2 regions of the Nonomuraea sp. NPDC049646 genome follow, and region 2 is predicted to be linked to the other one. Evidence: riboswitches for the same ligand, from Rfam matches in the RefSeq annotation. Region 2 holds a riboswitch; the other holds the start of a gene.
What was found. A riboswitch is a leader RNA that binds a small molecule or an ion and turns the genes downstream of it on or off. The one in region 2 is predicted to bind S-adenosylmethionine.
Positions count from the first base shown of each region.

Region 1 (11,022 bases), on a different contig from region 2:
GCCGTCGGCCGTGACGACGTCCGTGCCCGGCGCGACCACCGACAGGTAGTCCTGGCGGTTGGAGAAGGGGGCCACCCGGAGCCGCCGGTCCACCGCGCCCACGGCGATCACGCCCGGGTAGGCGGCGGGGAAGTTCTTCCTGTTGGCCGTGTCGCCGTCGTTGCCCGCCGAGGCCACCAGGACCGCGCCGCGGGCGAGCGCGTACTGCACGGCCTCCTCCTCGGCCGCCGAGCCCTCCCACGCGCCGCTGCCGCCGCCGAGGGACATGCTGATCACGTCCGCGCCGTGGTCGGCCGCGTACCTGATGCCGGCGGCCAGGGCGTCGCGGCGGCCGGCGCGCTGCTCGGCGCGCAGCGGGTCGGTGTTCTCCAGCGTGACCCTGATCGACAACACCCGCGCCGCGGGGGCCACGCCGACCACGCCCTCCGCGCGCCTCTCGCCGTGCCCGCGGCCGGCGATCAGGCCGGCCATGGCGGTGCCGTGGTGCCCCCACAGCCGCGGCGGCGCGCCGGTCAGGTCGGGGCCCTGGACGACGGCCCCCCGCAGGTCGGGGTGGCGGCCGTTCACGCCGGTGTCCAGGACGGCCACCAGCACGCCCGCGCCCCGGCTCTCCCGCCACGCCTTGGGCGCGCGCAGCGCCGCGAGCTGCCACTGCCGGGCCCGCGCGGCGGCGCCCACGCCGCCGGGGACGCTCGGCGAGGCCGCCGTCCGCACGTCGTCGGTGGCGCTGGACGCCACGCCCGCGACCCCGGCCGCCAGGATCAGAGCCGGCAGCAGGGACGCGAGCGCCCTCATCGGGTCAGCGCCCGGTACAACGTCTCGGCGAGCTGCCGGGCGACCCCGCGCAGCCGCGGCGCGGCCCGGTCGCCCGGCCGGTACGCCCGCCCGTCGGCGTACCCCGCGGCCGTCGCCACGAGGTAGGGGTCGCCCGACCCGGCCAGCGCCCCGGTGACGTACTGCCGCCGGCCGAACCGCTCGGCCGGCCCGCCGGGGAAGGCCACAGGACGCACGGTGGCCGGGCGCGCCCCCCGGTACGTCCCGGGGCCCGGCACGCCGAGCACGGCGATGCCGACGGTCGCCACGTACGTCTGGGTGCTGTCGGCGTACGTGGCCCGCAGGGCGGTCAGGCAGCCGGGCCGCACCGCGGCGGCCTGGAACGCCACCCGGCACGGCGCCTCCGGAGCCACGCCCGCCAGCACGTACGTCACCCTGGCCCCCGACGGGCTGAGGCCCGGCACGACCAGGGGGAAGATCCGCGTCACCGGCCAGGCGTGCCAGCGCTCCGGCACGGGCGCGTCGGCCTGCGGGCAGAACATGGACAGGATGGAGAGCAGCACGACGGACAGTTGGTACACGTCAACCTCGAACGGGAGGGGAGGGACGCCCGATCTGCCGTGCATTCTGGCACGCGGCCGATGATTCGTTCCGACGCTTCGGTAAACAGCCCGATACGCGGAGTAATTGATGTTATGCGGCTATTCGCCCTAGCGTGTAGGCGAAAGTCGGACATGCGCCCCAGGTGGGAGCCCCAGCCGCTGCGCCGCGTCGCCGTAGTTGACCGCGATGGCGATCAGCCCCGCCGAGTCCGTGAACGCCACCAGCTCGCCCGGCGGCACCGCCGCGAACGTCGCCCGGAAGGGCATCGCGAGCTGCCGCCGCCCCAGCCACACCCCCAGCGTGTCGCCCACCTGGACGCCCAGCGCCTGAAGGTCGCCGGCCGCGATCGACAACTGCGTGTTGCCGTAGCGGTCGACCGAGACGACCTCGCCCTCGACCGAGCCCTCCCGCAGCAGCGAGGTCGGCGCGGGCAGCGTGACCAGCCGCTCGACCGGCACCGGGGGGCCCAGCTCGGCCGGGTCCAGGCCGCCGGCCAGCCGCCCGGCGACCGGCGAGAAGACGTCCCGGCCGTGGAAGGTCGGCGACACCGGCCGCAGGAAGTGCTCCTCGTTGCTCAGCGCGTACGCGGCCCGCGCGCCGCCGCTGGCGCGCACCGCCCAGGACAGCAGCCCGTTGTCCGGGCCGACGAACATCCGGCCGCCCGCCTCGACCGCCACCGACCGCCGCGCGCCGCCCACGCCGGGATCGACCGCGCCGATGTGGACGCCTTCCGGGAGGTAGGGGATGGTCTGGGCGAGGATCGCCGCGCCCCGCCGTACGTCGCCGGACGGGACGAGGTGGCACACGTCGATCACCCGCGCCTCGGGCGCGATCCCGGCGATCACTCCGTGGCAGGCGGCCACATAGCCGTCTTCGAGCCCGTAGTCCGTGAGGAGCGTGATGACTGGGGTCACATTTCGTGACTGTACGTCCGGCAATCCGCCGTGAACAGCCGCAGATCGCACATTACGATTGGCCACGGGCCGCGAAGCGTGCGATGTGATCGTCGCACGCCCCTTCCCGAGGAGGACATCATGGGAGCACCGCTCAGCGGTGACAGTGCTGCCCAGGAACCGTCCCAGACATCCCTCAACGACCGTGATCTCGAACTCCTCGCCTTCGAACGCCAATGGTGGCGGCACGCGGGCGCCAAGGAGCAGGCCATCAAGGAGACCTTCGGGTTCTCGGCCACCCGCTACTACCAGTTGCTCGGCGAGTTGATCGACAGACCGGAGGCGCTGGAGCAGGACCCGATGCTGGTCAAACGGCTGCGAAGGTTGCGCTCCACCCGTCAGCGCGACCGTGCGGCGAGACGGCTCGGCATGCGCCCCTGACCGGCTGGGTACGGCAGCCGCGTGAGGAACATCCCTGGTATGGAAGCGATCCTTAAAGATCCGTCCGGCGCCGTGATCGGGCTCGACTTCGACGGAACCCTGTCGCCGATCGTGCCCGATCCCGCCTCCGCCAAGATCCACCCCGAGGCCCCCGCCGTGCTCGCCGAACTCGGCGCCCACGTCGGGGCCGTGGCCATCGTGACCGGCAGGCCGGCGGCCACCGCGCTCGAACTCGGGCCCGGCCTGGCCGACGTGCCCGGCCTCGTGGTGCTCGGCCACTACGGCTTCGAACGGTGGGAGCACGGACGCGTCTCGGCGCCGCCGCCGCCGCCCGGCGTGCCGCGCGTCCGGGCCGAGCTGCCCCTGCTGCTCGACGCGCTCGGCCTGCACGGCGTGGTGATCGAGGACAAGGGCCGGGCGGTGGCCGTGCACACCAGGCGCGCCCCCGACCCCGAGGGCGCGCTCGCCGTGCTGCGCGAGCCGCTGGCCGAGCTGGCCGGGAAGCACGGCCTGGTGATCGAGCCGGGACGCATGGTCCTGGAGCTGCGCCCGCCCGGCATGGACAAGGGCCACGCGCTCGGGCTGTTCCTGGCCGAGCGGGACGCCAGGTCCGTCATGTTCGTCGGCGACGACCTCGGCGACCTGGCCGCCTTCGACGCCGTACGCGCCTCCGGGCTGCCCGGCGTGACCGTGTGCAGCGGCTCGGCCGAGGTGACCGCGCTGGCCGAGCGGGCCGACATCGTGGTCGACGGGCCCGACGGCGTGGTGGCGCTGCTGCGGGAGCTGACGACGGCCTTCACCCGCCCCTGACGCCCCAGCCGTTCGTGAGCCGGCTCGCGGCCCTGCGCCGTTCGGGCCGGCTCGCGGCTTTCCGCCGTTCGTGATCGGGCCCGCTTCGGGGTGGTTCGCGGCTTTCAGCCGTTCGTGGTGGGGGTGGTTCGCGGCTTTCAGCCGTTCGTGATTGGGCTGCAAGTGGCGGGTCCTACGTTGGTGCGCATGTCACGACGATCTCTCGCTCTCGCCGCCGCCTCGGCCGCGACCCTGGCGACCCTGGCGGCCGCGCTCGCCGTCCCCGGCGCCGCCTCCGCCGCTCCCGCGCAGCAGCTCAAGCTGCGTGGCGGCCTGACGCTCTACATCCCGATCGAGTGGGTGGTCCACCGCACGGGCGGCGACGTCGTCCAGGTGGTCACCGGCCGGTGCGCCAAGCCGCAGGGCTGGGGCTCGCCCGAGTGCGACGCGTTCTACGTCCTCGGGCCCGGCGCGATCAAGCGGGGCGCCGAGGGGTTCGGGCCCTACACGGGCAAGAACCCGTACTATCCGGCCAGCGACGTGCAGCCCTGCCCGATCAACCGCAAGTGGGGCGAGGTCGTCGGCCCCAAGGTCACCAGGGGCTACCGGCAGGTGGGGGCGGGGCACAAGGCCGCCTACAACGCCTGGCAGGCCACCTGCGTCAGCTACTCGGGCGGCGGCGTCAAGGCCCGTTTCACCCAGCGCGAGTGGTACCTGCCGAAGAGCCGGATCCTCGTCGTCGACCAGTGGGACACCCCCGGCCTGGCCGACACGCTCAAGTACGCCGACTGGAGATGAGCACCCCGGCGACCGCCAGGCCGATGACCACGGGCACCAGCAGGAACGCGTTCCCGGTGCCGTAGCCGTCGGCCACCGCGCCGAGCAGCAGCGGGCCGATCGCCATGGCGGCGCCCGCCCACACGGGCGAGGCGGCCGCCGCCCGGTCCGCCCGGTCGCCGGAGGCGGCGATCAGCGTGCTCAGCGCGAGCGGGAACTGCAGCGACGCGCCCAGCCCGCTCAGCGCCAGCCCCACGTACGACAGGATCGGCGCGGTGCTCGCCCAGAACAGCGCCCAGCCGAAGGCCATCAGCCCCAGCGCGCCGGCCAGCAGCGGCGTGGCCGGCAGCCGCAGCGCGAGCTGCGCGCCGGCGAACCTGCCCGCCGCCATGCCGCTGACGAACGCCGTCAGCCCGGTCGCCGCGACGGCCGCCGGCACGCCCGTCCTGAGGGCGAACAGGTCGGCGGCCCACAGGTTGAACGAGAACTCCAGCGCCACGCAGCAGAACAGCACGCCCCCGGCCAGATGGAAGCGCCACCCGCCGCCCGCCCGCACCGGGACGGCCTCCCCGGCGAGCATGCCGCCCTGCCCGCCGGCGGCCCGCCGGGGCGCGGGCCAGGAGCGGCCCAGCGACAAGGCCAGCAGGACGCTGACGGCCGGGGTGACCAGCAGGGCGGCCCGCCAGCCGAGCGCGCTCTGCGCCACCTGGCTGAGCACGAACGTCGCCACCATCCCCACCAGCACGCCCACGGCGTTGGCCTCGCTGAGCGCGGCCGGCCCGGCGGCCCCGTGATGGTCGCTGAGCTCGGCCATCGCCGCGTAGAGCATGACCGAGCCGAAGCCGCCGGCCACGCCGTAGCCGAGCAGCGTCAGGGGCAGCGCGGAGGCGGCCATGACCAGCAGCACGCCGGCGTTCATCCCGGCCAGGCCGAGCCAGCACGTCGAGCGCCGGCCGAGCAGCCTGGTGAGCAGGGGGAGCGCGAGCCCGGCGGCGATCGTCCCGACCGCCATGGCGGTGCCGTGCAGCCCGGCGACGGTGGCCGTGGTGCGCTGGTCGGCGCGCAGGAGCGGGAGGGCGGCGCTCAGGCCGTACACGAACGTGGCGAACGTGCCGAGCAGGAAGTAGATGAGCCAGGTAGGACGGTCCCGGACGAGTCTGATGGGCACTGAGACCGTCGACACGCGGCAGCCTCCGTCATTGGCAGTGAACCCGACTTCTCATGTTAAAGCAGGGCGTCGAGTTGGGACTCCAGCCACTTGTGCGGCGGCAGCGCGGTGGCCGCCTCGTGCAGCCGGTCGCGGCGCCGCCGGCGTTCGTCCTCGGGCATCACCAGGGCCTGGTGCAGCGCGTCCGCCGTGCCGCTCACGTCGTAGGGGTTGACCACCAGCGCGTACGGCCCCAGCTCGGCCGCCGCCCCCGCCTCGCGCGAGAGCACCAGGGCGCAGCGCGGCGACAGGACCGGCCCCTCCTTGGCGACCAGGTTCATGCCGTCACGGATGGGGTTGACCAGCAGCACGTCCGCCAGCCGGTAGGCGGCCAGCGAGCGCGGGTAGTCGTCGTTGACGTTGAGGATGACCGGGTCCCAGTCCTCGGTGGCGTACTCGTCCTCGATCTCGCGCGCGCAGCGCTGCACCGACGCGGTGTACTCGCGGTATTCGGGCAGGTCGTGCCGGCTGGGATAGGCGAAGGCCAGGTGGACCACCTTGCCGTGCCACTCCGGATGGGCGGCCAGGAACTCCCGGTAGGCCAGCAGGCCGCGCACGATGTTCTTGGACAGCTCGGTGCGGTCGATGCGGACGATCAGCCGGCGTCCGACCACCTGTTCGGCCAGCGCTGCCATGTGCGACTCGACGTCGGGCTCGCAGGCCCGCGCCCACAGCGCCGCGCCGTCCACGCCCAGGCTGTGCACGCCGACGCGGGTCGTCCTGCCCTCGTGGGCGACCGTGCCGGCCGCGCGGTCCACCCGCGCGCCCAGCAGCGCCTCGCAGCAGTCCATGAACGCCGCCGCCCACCGGGCGGTGAGGAAGCCCGCGTGGTCGGCCCCAAGGATGCCGTCGAGCACCTCCCTGGTGACCGCGTCGGGCAGCAGGGAGAAGTACTCGGGAGGCGCCCACGGCGTGTGGCTGAAGTGGGCGATGCGCAGGTCGGGCCGCTCGGCGCGGAGCATCGCCGGGGTGAGCGTCAGGTGGTAGTCCTGGACCATCACCCGCGCGCCGTGCCCCGCCTCCTCGGCCAGCGCCAGCGCGAACGCGCCGTTGTAGTCGCGGTAGGACTCCCATTCGCGCCGGAACTTGGTGCCGAAACTGGGGGAGTTGGGGATGTCGTACAGCAGGTGGTTGACGAACCACAGGGTCGAGTTGGCCACGGCGTTGTAGGCGCGGTGGAAGGTGGCCGCGGGGATGTCGAGCATCCGCAGGGCGCCCGTGTCGTAGCCGCCGCGGTCGAGCCGGCCCCCCGGGGCCAGGCGCACGGCGCTGCGGTCGCCGTCGGACAGCGCGGCGCACACCCACAGCACGCCGTGCTCCTTGGCCACCCCCGACAGGCCCGACACGAGGCCGCCACCACCGCGTTTCATGGTCAGCTCACCGTCGTCGTCGACGGTGAAGGAGACCGGCCCGCGGTTGGACGCCACGAGAACGCTGTTCATTTGGGCTCCCTTCGCCCATAGGATCCCAGCTATGGCGCTAGATGAGCTAACCGAGGAACTCGCCCGCTCGGCCGCGGCCGGAGACCATCGCGCGCTCGGCGAGCTCCTGGCCAGGATCGAGCCTGACGTGATGCGCCACTGCGCCCGGATCCTGCCCTATCACCAGGACGCGGAAGAAGCCTCGCAGGACACTCTGCTGGCCGTGGCGCGCAACATCGGCCGGTTCGAGGGGCGGGCCAGGTTCAGCACCTGGCTGCACATCGTGACCGCCAACTGCGCGCGCACCACCTACCGCTCGCTGAAGCGCAGGGCCGCCGAGCAGACGTCGGAGGAGCTGCCGATGCAGAAGCCGGACGCGCGGCGGGTCAGCGTGATCGCCGGCTCGCGGCTCGACCTGCTCGACGCGATGGAGGCGCTGGAGGCCGACAAGCCCGACCTGGCCCAGGCGCTGGTGCTGCGCGACATCGTCCAGCTCGACTACAACGAGGTGGCCGAGCAGCTCAACATCCCGCTCGGCACCGCCAAGTCCCGCATCCACCAGGCCCGCAAGTACGTGCAGGGAGTCCTCGGGGAGGACTATCGGTGAGACGTGTCCTCTCGCATGCTGAGACGGGTGGTTGTTTCCACCACTTGAGAAGGTAGAGTCCTTTTCGAACAACTGAATATTGCTCATCCAGAGGGGTGGAGGGACCGGCCCTGCGAAGCCCCGGCAACCCTCCCGGCTTGTGCTCGCGACCTGGCGAGGCCGACCGGGACAAGGTGCCAATTCCGGTTCGCGGTCAAGGTGGCCGCGGGCGAAGATGAGGGAAGGCCTCGCTTCATGTCGCTCGACTTTGGTCCTGCCGTCGCTCTGTCCTGCCGCGAGTGCGGCACGCGCTACCCCCTGGGCCCCAGCTTCGCCTGCCTGGAGTGTTTCGGGCCGCTCGAAGCGGCCTACTCCTTCGGCCAGGTGACCCGCGCGGACATCGAGTCCGGCCCCGCCAACATCTGGCGCTACCGCTCCCTGCTCCCGGTCCCCGCCGACGTGGCGAGCAAGCCCAACATGAACCCGGGCTGGACGAAGCTGGTCAAGGCCGGCAACCTCGGCAAGGCGCTCGGCATCCGGTCCCTGCACGTCAAGGACGACTCGGGCAACCCCACCCACTCCTTCAAGGACCGGGTGGTCGCCATCGCCGTCGAGGCGGCCAGGAACTTCGGGTTCCACACGCTCTCCTGCTCCTCCACGGGCAACCTCGCCGGCGCGGTCACCGCCGCCGCCGCGCGGGCCGGCCTCGACGCGTGCGTGTTCATCCCGGCCGACCTCGAAGCAGCCAAGATCGCCATGGCCCGGGTGTTCGGCGGCCGGCTGATCGGCATCGACGGCACGTACGACGAGGTCAACAGGTTCTGCTCGGAGCTGATCGGCGACCCGCTGGGCGAGCGGTGGGGGTTCGTCAACGTCAACCTGCGGCCCTACTACGCCGAGGGGTCCAAGACGCTCGCGTACGAGATCGCCGAGCAGCTCGGCTGGCGGCTGCCGGAGCAGATCGTCATCCCCATCGCCTCCGGCTCCCAGCTCACGAAGATCGACAAGGGGTTCAAGGAGCTGATCGCGCTCGGGCTGGTCGAGGACACGCCGTACAAGGTGTTCGGGGCGCAGGCGGCCGGGTGCTCGCCGGTCTCGGCGGCGTACAAGGCGGGGCACGACGTCGTCCAGCCGGTCAAGCCGGACACGATCGCCAAGTCGCTGGCCATCGGCAACCCCGCCGACGGGCCGTACGTGCTGGACATCGCCCGGCGCACGGGCGGGGGCGTCGAGGACGTCACGGACACCGAGATCGTCGCCGCCATCAAGCTCCTGGCCTCCACCGAGGGCATCTTCGCCGAGACCGCGGGCGGCGTCACGGTGGGCGTGCTGAAGAAGCTCGTCGAGTCGGGCAGGCTCGACCCCGAGGCCGAGACGGTGGTCCTGAACACCGGCGACGGCCTGAAGACGCTCGACGCGATCAGCGACGACGCGCGGCCCACCGCCGTGATCCGGCCCTCTCTCGACGCGTTCCGCGCGACTGTCTGACAATCCAGGAAAGGCAACAAAAACCATGAGCGTTTCTGTGCGGATTCCCACCATTCTGCGCACTTACACCGGGGGTAACGCCGAAGTGAGTGGCGAAGGGGCGACTCTTCGTGACGTTCTCGCCAAGCTCGACTCCGACTACCCGGGGATCGGCGCGAGAATTCTGGATGAATCGGGCAAGATTCGTCGTTTTGTCAACGTTTACGTTGGTGATGAGGATGTCCGTTTCGCCGAGGGCCTGGACACTCCCGCCCCGGAAGGCACTCAGATCTCCATCATCCCCGCCGTCGCGGGCGGCTGACCGCCGGACCACCGACTCTTGAAGGCGCCCCTTGTGGGCGCCTTCTTGTTTTAGAACCAAATTCAACCTCGAACGACTCAGCCTTCGATGAAATTAGCGTTTTGTCGGTTGACTCTGTTGCCAAACCCCGTGCCACAGGTATGGTCGAGGGCGATCGTCTGGCTGATTTTCCCAAAAGTCATGCGATTACGGGTCTCGCGAAGGAATGGGCGAGATCTGCGAGCCCAGTAAGAGGAGTCGGAAGTGGCGCAGGGCACCGTCAAGTGGTTCAACGCGGACAAGGGCTACGGCTTCATCGCGGTAGACGGTGGTAAGGATGTATTCGTCCATTACTCAGCGATCATGATGGACGGGTACCGCTCTCTCGAACAGGGACAGCGCGTCGAGTTCGAGATCACGCAGGGCCAGAAGGGGCCGCAGGCGGAGTCCGTCCGCACGGTCTGATTCACCCTCGCTGGTATGCACCAGGCGGGACGTGCGGCAGCGCAGTCCGTACGGGCTCGCCACTGTTTCCTCCGTCGGCTTCGCACGGCGGGCCGCGCCTCAGGGGGCGGCTCGCCGTACGAACCGGCGCACCCGATGACCTGCCCGATGAGCTGGGGTGGGGTGCCCGTGGCTTGCACTCGGCAGGGTAGAGTGCTAAACAGTTCGTTGGCACTCTGTGTGGCAGAGTGCCAACAACTCGGATCGAGACGATGGGGTCTGCCGAACGGAGATGCAGGCCTATGCCGTCGCGGGCGTCGGCTCGGTCCAGGACACGCCACCCTGCATCTGGGAGGTCTAGCCTTATGGCAGCCAAGATGATCGCGTTTGACGAGGACGCCCGGCGCGGTCTCGAGCGCGGTATGAACCAGCTCGCCGACGCCGTCAAGGTGACCTTGGGCCCCAAGGGGCGCAACGTCGTGCTGGAGAAGAAGTGGGGCGCTCCCACGATCACCAACGACGGCGTCTCCATCGCCAAGGAGATCGAGCTCGAGGACCCGTGGGAGAAGATCGGCGCCGAGCTGGTCAAGGAAGTCGCCAAGAAGACTGACGACGTCGCCGGCGACGGCACCACCACGGCCACCGTGCTCGCCCAGGCTCTGGTGCGCGAAGGTCTGCGCAACGTGGCCGCCGGCGCCAACCCGATGGCCCTGAAGAAGGGCATCGAGGCCGCCGTCGAGCGGGTCAGCGAGGAGCTCTCCAAGCTGGCCAAGGACGTGGAGACCAAGGAGCAGATCGCCTCCACCGCCTCCATCTCCGCCGCCGACCCCGAGATCGGCTCGCTCATCGCCGAGGCGATGGACAAGGTCGGCAAGGAAGGCGTCATCACCGTCGAGGAGAGCAACACCTTCGGCCTGGAGCTCGAGCTCACCGAGGGCATGCGCTTCGACAAGGGCATGACGTCGATGTACTTCGTGACCGACTCCGACCGCATGGAGGCCGTTCTCGAAGACCCGTACATCCTGATCGTCAACAGCAAGGTCTCGGCCAACAAGGACCTGCTGCCGCTGCTCGACAAGGTCGTGCAGTCCGGCAAGCCGCTGCTGATCATCGCCGAGGACGTCGAGGGCGAGGCCCTGGCGACCCTGGTGGTCAACAAGATCCGTGGCCTGTTCCGCTCCGTGGCCGTCAAGGCCCCGGGCTTCGGCGACCGCCGCAAGGCCATGCTGGGCGACATCGCGATCCTGACCGGCGGTCAGGTCATCGCCGAGGAGGTCGGCCTCAAGCTCGAGACCGCCACCCTCGACCTGCTCGGCCGC
Region 1 is NZ_JBITLU010000005.1:592,434-603,455, reverse strand. Features, by position in the region: gene ACIBQ8_RS18440 (S8 family serine peptidase) at 1-795, opposite strand, end outside; gene ACIBQ8_RS18435 (hypothetical protein) at 792-1,355, opposite strand; gene ACIBQ8_RS18430 (S-adenosyl-l-methionine hydroxide adenosyltransferase family protein) at 1,485-2,291, opposite strand; gene ACIBQ8_RS18425 (DUF3263 domain-containing protein) at 2,412-2,711, shown strand; gene otsB (trehalose-phosphatase) at 2,751-3,521, shown strand; gene ACIBQ8_RS18415 (hypothetical protein) at 3,708-4,298, shown strand; gene ACIBQ8_RS18410 (MFS transporter) at 4,276-5,460, opposite strand; gene ACIBQ8_RS18405 (trehalose-6-phosphate synthase) at 5,502-6,926, opposite strand; gene ACIBQ8_RS18400 (RNA polymerase sigma factor) at 6,958-7,512, shown strand; SAM riboswitch class I at 7,593-7,733, shown strand; gene thrC (threonine synthase) at 7,747-8,979, shown strand; gene ACIBQ8_RS18390 (MoaD/ThiS family protein) at 9,005-9,280, shown strand; gene ACIBQ8_RS18385 (cold-shock protein) at 9,524-9,724, shown strand; gene groL (chaperonin GroEL) at 10,069-11,022, shown strand, end outside.
Region 1: linked by a shared signal. The riboswitch ahead of thrC (threonine synthase) and the one ahead of ACIBQ8_RS27620 (aminotransferase class V-fold PLP-dependent enzyme) in region 2 are both predicted to bind S-adenosylmethionine.

Region 2 (11,022 bases):
AGGCCACGGTGCCGGGCCGGGGCCGGGTGGCCGACCTGCTGGCCGAGCTCGACCGGCACGGCGTGCGCCTGCGTGACGACCTGAAGCTGCAGAGGCCCGATTGAAGCCGACGCATCCCGGCCGGCTGGCCGCTCTCCTGCTCGTCGTCGCCCTGGTCGTCTGGGCGGCGGTCCGGCATTTCTACTCCGACCTGCCCATCATGCCCTGGACGGCCATCCCGACCGTGCTGCTGCTCGCCCTCGGCGAGGGTTACAGCGGGTGGGTGACCAAGGCCAGGATCGCCAGGAAACCCGACACCAAGCCGGTCGAGCCGCTGGCGGTGGCCCGGCTGGCGGCGCTGGCCAAGGCGTCGGCGTACGCGGGGGCGGTGTTCGCCGGGATGTTCGCCGGGTTCGCCGCGTACACGCTGCAGATCTTCGACCGGGAGACGCCGCGCTCGGAGTTCTTCGTGGCGGCCGGGTCGTTCGTGGCCTGCGTGGTGCTCGTCTGCGCGGCCCTGTACCTGGAGCACTGCTGCCGGATCCCGAAGGACTCCGACGAGCGCAAACCCGACTAGCGGCGGCGGCCGAAGAGGTAGATGACCGGCAGCGTGCAGATCAGCGGCCCGACGATGGCGATCGGCCGTTCCAGCCACCACTTCAGGTCGGGCGGGATCTTCGTGCCGAGGCTGCCGAACAACCACCACGACAGCCCTAAGGCGATCGCCATGCCGGTCGTGTGGAACAGGAACAGCGGCAGGGCGTAGCGGTTGATGAAGGAGTTGGCGCGGGCCCAGCGGGGGCGTTCGAGCACGCGTTCCATGGCCGGGCGCAGCACCTCGACCAGGCCGATCTGGAAGATCAGCAGGGCGACGATGACGAACGTGGGCGGCGCCATGTTCGACCACTTGTCGCCCGGCACGCCCACCATCGAGCCCGGGTAGATGCCCGAGTAGACCAGGCCGATCAGGGCGAACAGGCCGGTCCACAGGATGCCGACGTCGTACCGCCGGGGCAGGACGACGATCCGGTCGTAGAAGAAGCCCGCCTGGTGGGCCAGCCCCCAGACGATGATCATGTTGAGCCAGCCGGCCCACTCGTAGCCGTAGCGGAAGCGCACGACGTCGACGACCAGGGCCGAGCCGCCGAGCCAGATCAGGGCCAGCACGTCGTAGCGCCGGTGCAGCCACAGGGCCACCGGCAGCAGCGCGATCAGCACCAGGTAGACGCCGAGGAACCACAGCGGGCTGAGCACGAGCAGCACCACCCGCCACATCCACTCCACGTGGAACGCCCAGGTGACGACCGCCCCGACGGAGATCCACACGCCGCACAGGAACAGCGCGGGCAGGGACAGCGCGCGGATGCGCCGCCAGACGAACGCCCCGATGCCGACGCCGCGCGCCTGGGCCCGGTTCCAGGACAGCAGGTGCACGTGGCCGCCGACGTAGAAGAACAGCGGCAGCACCTGGAGCAGCCAGGTCAGGATCCACAACCCGGAGGTGAAGCCGAGCGGGCTGGTGGGCTCGGGCCCGCTGGGCTTCCACTCCAGGATCGTGAACGCCCAGTGCCAGACCACCACGACGATGAGGCTGAGGGCGCGCAGCCAGTCGACGTACTTGTCGCGTTCGGGAGCGGTGCTCACTTGTCGATGTCACCCACGACGAAGAACATCGAGCCCAGAATGGCGATCATGTCGGCCACCAGGTTCCCCGGCAGCAGCTCGCGCAGCGCCTGGACGTTGCCGAACGACGCCGAGCGCAGCTTGAGCCGCCACGGCGTCTTGTCGCCCTTGGAGACCAGGTAGTAGCCGTTGATGCCGAGCGGGTTCTCGGTCCACGCGTACGTGTGGCCCTCGGGCACCTTGAGCACCTTCGGCAGGCGCTGGTTGACGGGCCCTGGAGGCAGCTCGCGCAGCCGGGCGACGCACGCGTCGGCCAGGTCGAGCGAGACCTTGAGCTGCTCGAACAGCACCTCGAACCGGGCATGGCAGTCGCCGTCGCGCCGGGTGACGACCGTGACCGGCAGCTCCCCGTAGGCCAGGTACGGGTCGTCGCGCCGCAGGTCGAGGTCCACGCCGGAGGCGCGGGCGATGGGCCCGCTGACGCCGTACTGGAGGATCTGCTCGCGGGTCAGCACGCCGACGCCCTTGGTGCGGGCGAGGAAGATCTCGTTGTTCAGGATGAGGCCCTCGATGTCGGGCACCCGGCGGCGGGTCTCGGCGACGGCCGCGGCGACCCGGTCGAGCCAGCCGAGCGGCAGGTCCTCCTTGAGGCCGCCGACCCGGTTGAACATGTAGTGCATGCGGCCGCCGGAGATCTCCTCCATGACGGCCTGGATGCGCTCGCGCTCGTCGAAGGCGTAGAAGACGGGGGTGATCGCGCCCAGTTCGAGGGGGTAGGAGCCGAGGAACATCAGGTGGTTGAGCACCCGGTTGAGCTCGGCCAGCAGCGTACGCGCCCACACGGCCCTGACCGGCGTCTCCATGCCGAGCAGCCGTTCGGCGGCCAGCACGACGCCCAGCTCGTTGGCGAACCCCGACAGCCAGTCGTGCCGGTTGGCGAGCATGATGATCTGACGGTAGTCGCGGACCTCGAACAGCTTCTCCGCGCCCCTGTGCATGTAGCCGATGATCGGCTCGGCCGCCTCGATGCGCTCGCCGTCGAGGGTGAGCCGGAGCCTGAGCACGCCGTGCGTGGAGGGATGCTGGGGGCCGATGTTGAGGATCATGTCCTCGGTCGCCAGCTCCTTCGCGCCGGCGCCGATCCCGACCACGCGTTCCTTCATAGGGCCCATGCTGCCACCGTCCCACGGGGTGATCCAGCGTGGGGGATGGTCAAGGAATCGTATGGCAACGCATCCCGAAGCCAGACATGGGGATCAATACCGGGAACGGGGGGAGAAAGCACTGTGAAGAGAGTCCTGTTTGATGTGGCGGCCCTGATCTCCCGGGTGGTACTCGGTGTGATCTTCGTGGCGCACGGCTGGCAGAAGTGGCAGGGCGGGCTCGGTGCCGCGGCGGGGCAGTTCCGCGAGATGGGCGTGCCCATGCCCGAGTTGTCGGCCGGATTCGCCGCCATCGTCGAACTGGTCGGCGGCGCCCTGTTGATCCTCGGCCTGCTGGTCCGGCCGGTGGCGTTGCTGCTGCTCATCGACATGATCGGCGCGATCGTCTTCGTGCACGCGGGCCATGGGGTGTTGTCGCAGACCGGGGGATGGGAGCTGCCGGGCGCGCTCGGGGCGCTGTCCCTGATGCTCGCCGCGCTGGGCGGCGGCCGCATCGGCCTCGACGGCATCTTCCACTCGACGTACCGCCGCCGCAGGGAACGCCAGATCGCCGAGGACGACCTCGCCGCGCACCGGCCGGCCCGCCGCGCCGAGCCGACGACGGTCGTCACCGAGGGGCCGGTCGCGCAGGCCGGGCCCGAGGGCGGCCCGACGACGCCGGCCCGGCCCGCAGGCGAGGCCGAGCAGCCCAATGTGCCGCGGCAGCCCAACGCGCCGCGTCCCGGGCACCTCAACGACGAGGACATGCGGGACATCGACGCCCTGGTGTCCGACGAGCCGCACCAGCAGAAGCCGCCCAACCGCTGAGCCTCAGCGGCTGACCAGGTCGCGCAGGGCCTCGATCAGGCGGTCGACGTGCTCCTGCGTGCTGCCGATGCCGATGGAGGCGCGCACCGCCGAGGCGGTGCCGTCCTCGCAGCCCCCGTCCGAGGTGCCCAGCAGGTGCCGGACGAACGGGTGCGCGCAGAACTTCCCGTCCCGCACGCCGATGCCGTACTCGCCGGACAGCGCCTCGGCCACCTCCCGGGCCGAGTAGCCGTCCACGACGAACGACACGATCCCCACCCGCGGGTGGTCCTCGCCCCACAACGACAGCTCGCGCACCCCGTCGATCGAGGCCAGACCGGTGCGCAGCCGGGCGATCAGGCGCTCCTCCTCGCGCACCAGCTCCGTCCACCCCGTGGCGGTGAGCGCGTCGCAGGCGGCGGCCAGGGCGATGGCGCCGAGCACGTTGGGGGTGCCGGCCTCGTGGCGGGGCTCGGGGTCGTCGTGCCACTCGGTGGTCTCGCCCACCGAGCGCACCGCGCCGCCGCCCTTCAGGTACGGCTCGCCCGCCGCCAGCCAGTCACGGCGTCCGATCAGCACGCCGGCGCCGAAGGGCGCGTACAGCTTGTGGCCGGAGAAGGCGACGTAGTCCAGGTCGAGCGCGGTCAGGTTGAGCCTGCGGTGCGGGACGAGCTGGGCCGCGTCCACCAGGATCCGGGCGCCGTGCCGGTGGGCGATGTGGGCGAGGGCGGCGATGGGCCACAGCTCGCCGGTGACGTTGGAGGCGGCGGTGACCACGAGCAGCTTGGGGCCCTCGATCCCGGCCAGCGCCTCGTCGGCGGCGCGGACGGCCGCGCCGGGGAAGGCGGGCGGCGCCAGGCGCACGGACCGCTCCCAGGGCAGCAGCGAGGCGTGGTGCTCGGAGTCGAAGACGACGACGGTCGTGCCCTCGGGCAGGCAGCCGGCCAGCAGGTTGGTGGCGTCGGTGGTGTTGCGGGTGAAGATGACGGCGTCGTCCGGGCGGGCGCCGACGAAGGCCCGGACCGTGTGGCGGGCCTGCTCGTAGCGGGCGGTGGTGAGCTGGGAGGCGTAGCCCGCGCCGCGGTGGACGCTGGAGTAGGCCGGGAGCGCGGCGGCGACGGCGGCGCTGACCGGCTCAAGACAGGGCGCGCTGGCCGCGTAGTCGAGGTTGGCGTAGCTCACCAGCCGGCCGCCCTTGACCGGCACTTCGAGGTCGGCGCCGAGCACGGCGGGGATCGACCGCCCGGAGGCGGCGGCGGGGGCGGGGGCCTCGGCGGCGGCCTGGGCGGGGACGGAGTTGAAGATCGTCAGAGTGGACACGGCACAGCTCCTCACGGGTCGGTCGGACCCCTGGAAGCAGCCACGGAGCCCGCGCTTGCCCGCCACACCTCGTGACGGACCAGGTCTTCACCCGGGGCACCCCGCCGCGGACGCGAGGGTTGCCGGCCAGCTAGCCGGGGCTTGTCGCTGGCACTCATGACCTACGACGGCACTATAACCGACACCCGGGCATGATTCGCAAGCTCAGCAGGTCAACCCGTCTCATAAGATGAAATAGTGCGCTTTGATCCCTGGAATCCGGATTTCGTCGTCGACCCCTATCCGGCGTACGACGAGCTGAGGCGCGAGGCGCCCGTCCGCTACTTCGAGCCGTCCAACCAGTGGCTGATCTCCCGGCACGCCGACGTGAACGCGCTGCTCCGGGACCGGCGGCTGGGCCGCGACTACACCCACGTCGCCACGCACGAGGAGTTCGGCCGGCAGCCTGCGCCGGAGTTCCAGGAAGCCTTCTGGCGGGTCAGCAGGAACGGCATGCTGGAGGTCGAGCCGCCGGACCACACGAGGCTGCGCCGGCTGGTGTCCAAGGCGTTCACGCCGCGCATGGTCGAGTCGCTGCGCCCGCGCGTCCGGGCCATCGCCGAGGGCCTGATCGACGCCTACGTCGAGAAGGGCGGCGGCGACCTGATCGCCGAGGTCGCCGAGCCGCTGCCGGTCACCGTCATCGCCGAGATGCTCGGCGTGCCCGAGCAGGACCGTCACCTGCTGCGCCCCTGGTCGGCCGACATGTGCGGCATGTACGAGCTCAACCCCAGCCTGGAGACCCAGCACCAGGCGGTCCGCGCGGCCGAGGAGTTCGAGTCCTACCTCAAGGACCTGGCCCGCGACCGGCTCGCGAACCCCGGCGAGGACCTGGTCAGCGCCCTGGCCGCGATCCCCGAGCTGACCCTCGACGAGCTGGCCGGCACCTGCGTGCTGCTGCTCAACGCCGGCCACGAGGCCACGGTCAACGTCACCGGCAACGGCTGGCGGGCCCTGCTGAAGAACCCCGGGGAGCTGGCCCGGCTGCGCGCCGACCGTTCGCTGCTGCCGACCGCCATCGAGGAGCTGCTGCGCTACGACACCCCGTTGCAGCTCTTCGAGCGCTGGGTGCTGGAGGACATCGAGGTGCACGGCGTGCGGATCCCGCGCGGCTCGGAGGTCGCCTGCCTGTTCGGCTCGGCCAACAGGGACCCCGAGGTGTTCGAGGACCCGGACCGGCTCGACCTGGGCCGTCCGGACAACCCGCACATCTCCTTCGGCGCCGGCATCCACTTCTGCCTGGGCGCGCCGCTGGCCAGGATCGAGCTGACGGAGTCGTTCACCGCCCTGCTGGACCGGGTCGGGACGATCGAGCTGCGCGCCGAGCCGGTCTACAAGCCGGGCTTCGTCATCCGCGGCCTGCGCTCGCTCGACCTCGACGTCACCGGCTCTGGCTGAGCCAGCCGAACCCGCCGAGCCCGGCCGGATCGATCAGCTCGCCCTCCTCCGACGCCCTCGACAACGCGCGCACGTAGCCGCGCGGATCGGTGCGGGCGAGCTCGACCGGCGGCCGGGCGCCGGTGAGGCCCAGCGCCCGCAACATGTCACGCTGTGTGGACAAGGTTGTGGATATCGCGCCGGCCCGCCGCCCGGCCTCGGCGCACGCGTCGAGCGCGACGTGGGCGGTGATGTCGCAGGTCCCGTCGGGGACGGGGGCGACGACCGCGCCGTCGCGGTAACCGGTCAGCGTGCCACAGAGCGGTCGGTTATCCACAGGGTGTGCATAATCCACGGCTATCGCCCGGCCGCGGGCGAGGCGTACCAGAACGGAGGCCCAGGCGTCGTCACGGGGACGGCCGATCTCGGCGCGGGTGCCCACGTGCGGCAGCGGCCACCAGCGGTCGAGCCACTCGCGGTCGGCGGGCCGCAGCGGGCCGCCGAGGCGCTCCTCCCCGGTGCGGGTGTTGACCATGACCAGGCGCGGGCCGCCGGAGGTCTGCTCGGCCACGTCGATAGGGATGTTGTCGAGCCACTCGTTGGCCACGGCCAGGCCGGTGATGCTGGACGGCAGGCAGCGGCGCCACTCGACCTCGTCGGGCAGGCCAGGGGGCCTGGGCGACAGGTCGACGCACGTGACCCGGAGCCGGTCGCGCAGAGCGGGCTCGGCCAGGTCGAGGACGCGGCGGACCAGCACGCCCTCGCCCGAGCCGATGTCGACCAGGTCGAGCCACTCGGGTGAGCCGAGGTCGTCGTCGACCTCCGCCAGCAGGGTCAGGATCGCCTCGGCGAACACCGCCGAGGCCCCGACCGAGGTGCGGAAGTGGCGCGAAGGGCGTTCGCGGAGGTAGAAACCCTCCTCGCCGTAGAGCGCGCGCTCGGTCGCTGCGCGCCAGGTGAGCCACATGACGCTGACTATCTCATGACTCCGGCTCTCACCACGCTAAGTCATTGATTGACTACACTTGGTCGCTACATTGCGCTAACGTTTACGTACTGTCACCGAGCGACTGCGTTTCGCCCATCCGCGGTAAGCGGCGAGCCGGATCGCTCCACCAAAGCATTGCGGCCGCAACGGCCGCATACTGAGAGGAGCCCCCCGTGAAGAAGACTCTGGTCATGGCAGGTGCCATTGCCCTGCTGGCGCTGGCGGCCCCCGCGTACGCCGACGACGTCACCCACGGCAACAACGGCATCCTGAGCGGCAGCCCGATCCACCTCCCCATCACCGCCGTCGTGCCCGTCTGCGGCAACAACATCGGCATCCAGGCCGTGCCGATCAACGGCTGTCAGGGGAGCCCCAACACCGCGGTCTACAGCCGCTGAGGCAGGGAGAGCCCGGACCGCTCGCGCGCGGTCCGGGCTCTGATCCCGGCCGGTCAGTCGGCGGATGACCGGTCAGTGCACCTCCAAGAGGTCGCATCCAGGCGGGCGTCGGGTTGTCAGGACCCGGCGCCCGTCGTCGTGCGTGGACCCCTCTCCTCATCTCTTTCGACAGGGGGTGCACGATTCGTATGCCCCTGTCGCATTTGTCGTTAACTCAACGGTCGGTAAAGCGGCGGACATGCCTGACCGCGTTCGTCGGCCCGCGACATGTGCGGCGCCGCCCGCCGGTTACGCTGGTCGGCAGTGCCATCACGGTCGACAGGGGTGAGACGTCATGGACGCAGGTGATCGCCCGGCACGGCTGACCGTCGGCGTGCTCGGCGCGGGCAAGGTCGGCTCCGCGCTCGGCGCCGCGCTGGCGCAGGCGGGCCACCGGATCGTGGCCGCGAGCGGGGTCTCCGACAGGTCGCGAAGGTGGGCCGCCGACCGGCTCGGGGTGGAGCTGACGCGGCCCGACGAGGTGGTGGCCGCCGCCCAGCTCATCCTGCTGACCGTCCCCGACGACGCGCTGCCCGACCTCGTGGCCGGCCTGGCCCGTACGGGCGCCGACCTCCAGGGCAAGCTGCTCGTCCACACCAGCGGCGCGTACGGCCTGTCGGTGCTCGAACCCGCAGCCGGCGTGGGCGCGCTGCCGCTCGCGCTCCACCCGGTCATGACCTTCACCGGCCGCGACGACGACCTCAACAAGATCACCGGCATCTCGTTCGGCGTCACCGCCCCCGACCTGCTGCGGCCGGTCGCCGAGGCGCTGGTGATCGAGATGGGCGGCGAGCCGGTCTGGATCGCCGAGAGCGACCGCGCGCTCTACCACGCGGCCCTGGCCAACGCCGCCAACCACATGGTCACGCTCATCGCCGAGTCCGAGGAGCTGCTCGGGCGCATCGGCGTCGAGCACCCGGGCCGGATGCTGGGCCCGCTGCTCGGCGCGGCGCTCGACAACGTGCTGCGGCTGGGCATCGCCGGGCTGACCGGGCCGGTCGTCCGCGGCGACGCAGGCACGGTGCGCAAACACGTCGACGCGCTGATCCTGGCCGCCCCGGAGGCCGCCGACGCCTACATCGCGCTGGCCCGGCTCACCGCCGACCGGGCGCTGGCCGCGGGGCTGCTCAAACCGGAGGAGGCGGAGCGGCTGCTCGACGCGCTTGGGGGCAATATATGGACCTGACCGTCGGGTGTGGAGGGCAGCAATGGATCTGATCGTGGCCGGCAACCGGGACGACCTGGCGAAGGCGCGCGGCACGGGCCGGGTGGCGCTGGTCCCGACCATGGGCGCGCTGCACGAGGGCCACCGGTCGCTGATCAGGGCCGCCCGCGTGCGCGCCGACCAGGTCGTCGTCAGCATCTTCGTCAACCCGCTGCAATTCGGTCCTAACGAGGATTTTTCCCGCTATCCCCGTACGTTCGACGCCGACCTCGACGTGTGCCGGGAGGAGGACGTGCACGTCGTGTTCGCGCCCTCGCCCGAGGACATGTACCGCCCCGACCGGCAGGTGAGCGTCTGCGCGGGCGAGATGGGCTCGATCGTCGAGGGCGCCTCCAGGCCCGGCCACTTCGACGGCGTGCTGACGGTGGTGCTCAAGCTGTTCAACCTGGTCCGTCCCGACGTGGCGATCTTCGGCCAGAAGGACGCCCAGCAGCTCGCCGTCATCCGCCGCATGGTGGCCGACCTCGACCTGGCCGTCGAGATCGTCGGCGCGCCCACCGTGCGCGAGCCCGACGGCCTGGCCCTGTCCAGCCGCAACCGTTACCTGTCGGCGCGCGACCGCACGGTGGCGCTGGCCCTGTCCCGCGCCCTGCGGGCGGGCGCGGCCGAGCTCACCGCCGGCGCGATCCGCTCCACCGCCCGCGCGGTGCTCGACGAGGCCGGGCCCGACCTCGACCTCGACTACCTGGCGCTGGTCGATCCGGCGACGTTCAAGGAGGTCGACGACTCCTACGAGGGCTCGGCCGTGCTCGCCGTGGCGGCCCGGGTGGGCGGCACCCGGCTGATCGACAACGTCGTGCTGAGCCTTCGTCACTGATCCGTAGGGCGCCCCCGGGGCATGTCCATGCTGCGGGAGGCGTTATCGTCATAGTGACGAAATCGCCTCAGTGAGGAGACCCCCATGAGTGCACCGGCGATTCCCCGGCGTCTGACGGCCCCCGAACCCGGCTGGACGGTCGAGGCGGACGTGGTCGTCGTCGGCTCCGGCGTCGCGGGCCTGACCGTGGCGCTGCGTCATGCCGAGCTGGATCCCGCGGCCAAGGTCCTGGTCGTCACCAAGGACGTGCTGTCCGCCGGGTCCACCAAGTGGGCCCAGGGGGGCATCGCCGCCGTGCTCGACCCGCGCGACACCCCCGAGGAGCACCTGAGCGACACGTTGCTCGCCGGGGTCGGGCTGTGCGACACCAGGGCCGTACGAACCCTGGTGACCGAGGGGCCGGGCGCGCTGCGGCGGCTCATGGAGCGCGGCGCCCGGTTCGACCGCACCCCCGACGGCGAGCTCCAGCTCACCAGGGAGGGCGGCCACCGGCGTCACCGGATCGTGCACGCCGGCGGCGACGCCACGGGCGCCGAGGTGCAGCGGGCGCTGGTCGAGGCGGTGCGCGCCGGCTCGATCGAGGTGATCGAGCACGCGCTCGTGCTCGACCTGCTCAAGGACGCCCGCGGCCGGGCCAGGGGAGTGACCCTGCACGTCATGGGCGAGGGCGCCCGTGACGGCGTCGGGGCGGTCCTGGCGCGGGCGGTCGTGCTGGCCACCGGCGGCATGGGCCAGGTCTACGCCGCGACCACCAACCCGGTCGTGTCCACCGGCGACGGCGTGGCGCTCGCGCTCAGGGCGGGGGCGGTCGTGCGCGACATCGAGTTCGTGCAGTTCCACCCGACCGTGCTGTGGCTGGGGGAGGGCTCGACGGGCCAGCAGCCGCTGATCTCCGAGGCGGTCAGGGGCGAGGGCGCCTTCCTCGTCGACCACGAGGGCAACCGGTTCATGCAGGGCGTGCACGAGCTGGCCGACCTGGCCCCGCGCGACATCGTGGCCAAGGCGATCACCAGGACCATGCGCGAGAGCGGCCGCGACCACGTCTTCCTCGACGGCCGCCACTTCGGCAGGGACAAGTGGGAGAGCCGCTTCCCCACCATCTACGCCGTCTGCCGGGAGCACGGCATCGACCCGGTCACCGAGCCGATCCCCGTCTCCCCGGCCGCCCACTACGCCAGCGGCGGCGTCCGCGCCGACCTGTCCGGCCGCACCTCGATCGAGGGTCTGTACGCCTGCGGCGAGGTGGCCTGCACCGGCGTCCACGGCGC
Region 2 is NZ_JBITLU010000009.1:255,600-266,621, forward strand. Features, by position in the region: gene folK (2-amino-4-hydroxy-6-hydroxymethyldihydropteridine diphosphokinase) at 1-104, shown strand, start outside; gene ACIBQ8_RS27600 (DUF3180 domain-containing protein) at 101-556, shown strand; gene ACIBQ8_RS27605 (acyltransferase) at 553-1,623, opposite strand; gene ACIBQ8_RS27610 (NADH-quinone oxidoreductase subunit D) at 1,620-2,765, opposite strand; gene ACIBQ8_RS27615 (DoxX family protein) at 2,889-3,572, shown strand; gene ACIBQ8_RS27620 (aminotransferase class V-fold PLP-dependent enzyme) at 3,576-4,871, opposite strand; SAM riboswitch class IV at 4,918-5,033, opposite strand; gene ACIBQ8_RS27625 (cytochrome P450) at 5,109-6,308, shown strand; gene ACIBQ8_RS27630 (SAM-dependent methyltransferase) at 6,292-7,254, opposite strand; gene ACIBQ8_RS27635 (chaplin family protein) at 7,449-7,673, shown strand; gene ACIBQ8_RS27640 (DUF2520 domain-containing protein) at 8,008-8,898, shown strand; gene panC (pantoate--beta-alanine ligase) at 8,921-9,754, shown strand; gene ACIBQ8_RS27650 (L-aspartate oxidase) at 9,839-11,022, shown strand, end outside.